2 regions of the Burkholderia crassaminum genome follow, and region 2 is predicted to be linked to the other one. Evidence: riboswitches for the same ligand, from Rfam matches in the RefSeq annotation. Region 2 holds a riboswitch; the other holds the start of a gene.
What was found. Region 2 has a riboswitch for manganese ahead of ACPTTF_RS31035 (sodium:calcium antiporter). Riboswitches for the same ligand answer to the same signal wherever they lie in the genome.

Region 1: another riboswitch for manganese. It lies ahead of ACPTTF_RS05130 (TMEM165/GDT1 family protein); the one in region 2 lies ahead of ACPTTF_RS31035 (sodium:calcium antiporter).

The regions. Positions count from the first base shown of each region.
Region 1 is NZ_OZ183799.1:1,114,310-1,117,485, reverse strand. It holds gene guaD (guanine deaminase) at 1-949, shown strand, start outside; yybP-ykoY riboswitch at 1,315-1,452, shown strand; gene ACPTTF_RS05130 (TMEM165/GDT1 family protein) at 1,531-2,103, shown strand; gene ACPTTF_RS05125 (DUF4136 domain-containing protein) at 2,158-2,856, opposite strand; gene pepN (aminopeptidase N) at 3,044-3,176, shown strand, end outside.
Region 2 is NZ_OZ183800.1:3,116,669-3,119,844, reverse strand. It holds gene arsC (arsenate reductase (glutaredoxin)) at 1-135, shown strand, start outside; gene arsH (arsenical resistance protein ArsH) at 128-850, shown strand; gene ACPTTF_RS31035 (sodium:calcium antiporter) at 930-1,940, opposite strand; yybP-ykoY riboswitch at 2,015-2,189, opposite strand; gene ACPTTF_RS31030 (metal/formaldehyde-sensitive transcriptional repressor) at 2,310-2,585, shown strand; gene dmeF (CDF family Co(II)/Ni(II) efflux transporter DmeF) at 2,598-3,176, shown strand, end outside.

The DNA.
Region 1 (3,176 bases), on a different replicon from region 2:
CGCCTGCGGCACGACGAGCGCGCTCGTCTACTGCACGGTGCACAAGCAGTCGGCCGATGCGTTGTTCGCGGCAAGCGACGCGCGCGACCTGCGGATGATCGCGGGCAAGGTGCTGATGGACCGCAACTGCCCCGAGTTCCTGCGCGACACCGCGCAATCCGGTTACGACGACAGCGCCGAGCTGATCGACCGCTGGCACGGCAAGGGCCGCCAGATGTACGCGCTCACGCCGCGCTTTGCACCAACGTCGACCGAGGCCCAGCTCGAAGCGTGCGGCGAACTCGCGCGCCGCCATCCGGACGTATTCGTGCAGAGCCACGTCGCGGAGAACGTCGACGAGGTGAAATGGGTGGCCGAGCTGTTCCCCGGCCATCGCAGCTATCTCGACATCTACGACCGCTACGGGCTGCTGCGTCCGCGCGCGGTGTACGGCCACTGCATCCACCTCGACGACGAGGACCGCCGCCGGATGGCCGAGACGCGCACCGTCGTCGCGCACTGCCCGACGTCGAACTTCTTCCTCGGCAGCGGGCTGTTCGATTTCGACAAGGCCGGTGAATACGACGTGCCCGTCACGCTAGCGACCGACGTCGGCGGCGGCACGTCGTTCTCGATGCTGCAGACGATGAACGAGGCGCACAAGGTCGCGCGGCTGTCGGGGCATCACCTGACTGCAACGCGGATGTTCTGGCTCGCGACGGCCGGCGCCGCGCAGGCGCTCGACCTCGCCGATACGGTCGGCACGCTCGCGCCGCGCACCGAGGCCGACTTCGTCGTGCTCGATCCGCAGGCCACGCCGCTGCTCGCGCGCCGGACGAAGCGTGCGGATTCGCTCGAGGAGTTGCTGTTCGCGTTCGCGCTGCTCGGCGACGACCGCGCGGTGTACCGCACCTATGCGGCCGGCAAGCTCGTCCACGAGCGCGGCGCCGCGCGCCGCCCGGCTGCGTAACGGCGTTCCCGGGGACTCGTCCCGGCAGGCACGGGCATCCGCTGCCGTGTCTGCCGTGTCTGCCGTGTCTGCCGTGTCTGCCGTGTCTGCCGTGTCTGCCGTGTCTGCCGTGTCTGCCGTGTCTGCCGTGTCTGCCGTGTCTGCCGTGTCTGCCGGGTCTGCCGGGTCTGCCGGGTCTGCCGGGTCTGCCGGGTCTGCCGGGTCTGCCGGGTCTGCCGGGTCTGCCGGGTCTGCCGAGTCTGCCGAGTCTGCCGAGTCCGCCGAGTCCGCCGTACGGCCGGAGACTGCCGAACGCCGATCCCGCCCCGCCCCCAGGCGCCGCGCCGCCCGGCCGCTTTCCCGCACGCGACGCGCCGTGCTAGAATTCGCCGCTCATTGGGGAGTAGCCGCTCCGCTCGATGTCCCGCGCTCCCGGCGCGCATCGTGACGGAGGCGTCCGTCAACAGACTTGGCCGTACGGCCATGGCGGGCGCAGCCACCTAGGCCTGGCGAGACCGATGGTTCACAGTGCGCCGCATCAGGGCCCGGCGCACCGTGGATCGTCGCTCGCACGCACAACACCGGCCCGTGGAACCCCATCCGTGTCTCAAGCCTTCCTGATCTCCACCGGCGCCGTCGCCCTCGCTGAAATCGGCGACAAGACCCAATTGCTTTCCCTCGTACTGGCCGCGCGCTATCGCAAGCCGGTGCCGATCATTCTCGGCGTGCTCGTCGCGACGCTCGTGAATCACGGTTTCGCCGGCGCGCTCGGCGAATGGCTCGGTGCGCTCGTCACGCCGTCGATCATGCGCTGGGCGCTCGCGTTCTCGTTCATCGCGATGGGGTTGTGGATTCTCGTGCCGGACAAGCTCGATGCCGACGAAGCCAATGCCAACCGTTCGCGGCTCGGCGTGTTCGGTGCAACCCTCGTCGCGTTCTTCCTCGCGGAAATGGGCGACAAGACGCAGATCGCGACCGTCGCGCTGGCCGCGCGCTTCCAGGATTACATCGGCGTGGTGGCAGGCACGACGTTCGGGATGATGCTCGCGAACGTGCCGGCGATCCTGCTCGGCGACCGCTTCGCGCACCGCCTGCCGACCAGGCTCGTGCACGGGATCGCGGCCGTGCTGTTCGTCGTGCTCGGCGCGCTGGCGCTGCTGGGCGTCGGGGTCTGACGGGGAGGAAGATGGCGGGCGCGGCCGGACGGCCGCGCCGAGACTGACGCCGCGTTACTTCGCGGCGGCTGCACCCGAAGCGGGAGCCGCCGGCACCACGCGTTCGTTGGCGGCCGGTGCCGCCGGGCCCCCGCGCTTGTCGACCGGCAGCCGGACCGAGCGGACCGCGCCGTTCGACAGCGGGAAATCGGCGAGCGCGCTACGCGCGAGGAACGGCATCGCGTACAGCAGCGTGCCGTTGTCGCCGGTCGTGCGCGCGGACACGTTGTAGACCTCCTTGCCCGTCGCACGCTCGGTGATGCGGATGCCGAGCGTGTAGTCGAACACCTGGTACGTCTGCGCGACATAGCCGGCCGGCATCGGCCCCCAGGGCCCCCACGGGCCCCACGGCCCGCGCCCCCAGTACGGCCCGGGCGCGAACCACGGATCGTAATAGACCGGCTGCGGCACCGTCACCAGATCGCTGCCGACCGCATAGGTCAGCCCGACGAGATACCGCGCCTGCGCCTGCGGCACCTGCCGGAACGCATACGTGGACAGCTCGTTCGCGACGATCGGCTCGTAGGTCGACTGCTCGATGCTGTTCTTCTGCGCATCGGTGCGCGTGAACGCATAGGTGCGTGTCGCGTCGCTGCCGCTCCAGTCGGAGAAGGCCGTGACCTGGGTCGTCACGTAGCTGGTGCAGCCGGTCAGCAGCGCCACGCACAGCACTACCGCCCAGCCCGTACCGCGTTGAATCCATTCGCGTTTCATGTTGATCCTCTTCGATCCGTCACCCGTTCGTCGCACCGCGCGAACCGTAACGGGATGCCGATAATACGCGGACTCCCGGAACCGGTAAAAAGTTCGCCCGGCACGCAGCCGCAAGCCTTTGTACAATGGCCCGGTTCGCCCGGCCCGTGCCACGGGCCCGTCCCCCACTCCACCGATCTCGACGACCATGTCCGACAACGCCTCCTCCACCGTGATCCGCCGCGCCGACTACACGCCGCCGGCCTTCCTCATCGATGCCGTTGCGCTCGAATTCGATCTCGCGCCGGCCCGCACGATCGTCAGGAATACGATGCGCGTGC
Region 2 (3,176 bases):
GTCGTCACCCCGCTCGGCACGCGGCTGTGCCGCCCGTCCGAACAGGTGCTCGAGATCCTGCCCGATCCGCAGAAGGGGCCGTATGCGAAGGAAGACGGCGAAATCGTGATCGACGCGGAGGGCAAGCGTGTCTGACAGCCTGAACGATCTGCCGCAACTCGATGCCACGCTCTTTCGCGTACCGGACGCGAGCGCACTGCAGCCCGCGCGGCCGTCGACGCACCCGCCACGCATCGTGCTGCTCTACGGGTCATTGCGCGCGCGTTCGTTCAGCCGGCTGCTGGTCGAGGAGGCGGCGCGGTTGCTGACGGCCATGGGCGCCGATGTCAGGATCTTCAATCCGGCCGGATTGCCGTTGCCTGACGATGCGCCCGAGCATCACCCGAAAGTGGCGGAGTTGCGCGAGCTCGTGCAATGGTCGGAGGGCATGGTGTGGTGCTCCCCCGAGCGGCACGGCGCGATGACCGGCGTGATGAAAGCGCAGATCGACTGGATTCCGTTGTCGGTCGGCGCGGTACGGCCGACGCAGGGCAAGACGCTGGCGGTCATGCAGGTCAGCGGCGGATCGCAATCGTTCAACGCGGTCAACCAGATGCGGGTGCTCGGGCGCTGGATGCGCATGCTGACCATTCCGAACCAGTCGTCCGTCGCGAAGGCATTCATGGAATTCGGCGACGACGACAGGATGAAGCCGTCCGCGTATTTCGACCGGGTCGTGGACGTCATGGAGGAACTGGTCAAGTTCACGCTGCTCACGCGCGACGTCGGCACGTACCTGACCGACCGGTACAGCGAGCGCAAGGAAAGCGCCGAACAACTGTCGCAGCGTGTGAACCAGGCGCGCATCTGAACCCCGCGCGGGCAAGCGGCGCGGGGGGGGCATCGTTCGCGCCGGGGCAGGGCAGCGGGATCTGACCGTGTGAGTCAGATCATCGAGCCAGTGTCAGGAACAGATACCCTGCGTAACCCGCGCCGTTCGCCAGCAATGCCCAGATCGCAAGCCCGCGCGTGCGCGCATTGAAGCGCAGCCATGCCGCCGCCGCGAGCGTGATGATCACACCGGTCAACACTTCGGGGCGCGGCTCCCACGGCGTCAGCATGATGCCGATCGCCGGCAGCAGCGTGCCCTGGAACACCATCGCGCCGGTGATGTTGCCGAACGCGAGCGTGTCCTTCCTGCGGCGGATCCACAGCACGCTGTTGACCTTCTCGGGCAGCTCCGTCGCGATCGGCACGATGATCAGCGACAGCAGCAGTGCCGATACGCCGAGCACGTGCGACACACCTTCCACGCCGTGAATGAAACCCTTCGCACCGCCGACCAGCAGCGCGAGGCCGATCAGCAGCTGCAGCGCGATGGTCGCCAGGTTGGTCGGCACACCCAGGCGCGACAGGAACATCGTGTGCGGCGCTTCGGTGCCATGCCCGGCATCGACGAGCTGGTTCGACGCACGGAACGTCATCACGACATACATCACGTAGATCCCGACCAGCATCGCGGCGAGCAGCGCGCGCACGGCCCCGTTGTGATGCGGGACGAACATCGCGGCGGTAGCCAGCGAGAACGCGGCGAGAAAGTAGTTCAGGTCGCGCACGAAGCCCGTCCGTTCGGGCGCGATCGTGCCGCGCAGCCCGCGCGAGCGGATCACCGCGATCGTCATCAGGAACGTGGTGAGCGTGGCGAGCATCAGCGGCGCGCCGAGAATCGCGCCGACACCGATCTCCTCGTTCACGGCCTGGTTTGCCGTGCCGCCGGCGAGTGCGAGCAGCGGCACCATTGTTTCGGGCAGCGCGGTGCCGACGGCGGCGAACAGCGAACCGGTGACGCCTTCGGAAATCTTCAGGCGTTCGCCGAGATGTTCGAGCGCATTGGTGAAGACCTCGGCGGCGACGAGGATGACGATCAGCATGACCGCCAGTTCGACAAACATGAAGGTCATGCGGCACCTCCGCAGGCATGGGTGCGGACGGCGGCGAAACGCGGGGAGACGGCGGCGGGGAACATGGGGACTCCGTGGTCGGACGCTGACGAACCATGGCGCATCCGCCGACGTCCGACCAGGAACGACGCGATGCGCCCATGGTCTCGCCAGGCCGATCAGGCTGAACGCGCCACGGCCGCAGGCCGAGTGTGTTGACGCGTTCGCTTTCCGGGGAAGGAAAGCAGGCTACTCCCCAAAGACGAAGGGCAGTCTAGCCGAGCGGATTTCTTTCGACAAGCCTTCATCTCAAAAAAATATACCCCTCTCCCCTATAGGGGAAGCTTTCCGGAGATATACTCCCCCTCCCTATACAGGAGCCCGTCATCGATGAGCCATACCGTTCGTGAAAAACAGAAGCTGCTGAACCGCGTGCGTCGTATCAAGGGCCAGGTCGAGGCCATCGAGCGCGCGCTCGGGGACGAGCACGGCTGCAACGAGGTCCTGCAATTGATCACGAGTTGCCGCGGCGCGATGAACGGCTTGCTGGCCGTCGTGCTGGAAGACCACATTCGCGAGCATCTGGTCGATGCGCACGCACCTGACGCACACGAAGGCAGCGCGACCGAGCAGCTGATCGACGTGGTGCACAGCTATTTCAAGTAATCGGGGCAGGACATGAATACTTTCCAGGATGACGCGTTCGGCGCGGGGCATGACCATATCTTCCTCGGCGATGCGCACGAGCAGAACGAACGGAAGACGTGGATGGTCATCGGCCTGTGCTCGGCGATGATGGTGGCCGAGATCGTCGGCGGCACGCTGTTCGGGTCGCTCGCGCTCGTCGCCGACGGGTTGCACATGTCGACGCACGCCGGCGCGATGTTGATCGCCGCGCTGGCCTATACCTATGCGCGCAAGCATGCGGACGATCCGCGCTTCGTGTTCGGCACCGGCAAGCTGGGCGACCTGGCCGGCTTCACGAGCGCGATCGTGCTCGCGATGATCGCGATCCTGATCGGCTACGAGGCGGTTGCGCGTCTGCTGGCTCCGGTGCCCATTCACTTCGGCGAAGCGATTCCGATTGCCGTGCTGGGGCTCGCGGTGAACCTCGCCAGCGTGTGGCTGCTGAGCGGCGGCCATCACCACGGCCATCACCACGGGCATGACCATGGGCACGGCCATCATCATGGGCACGACCACGATCATGATCACGACGATGATGACCATCACGCACATCACGATCACGGTTCGCAA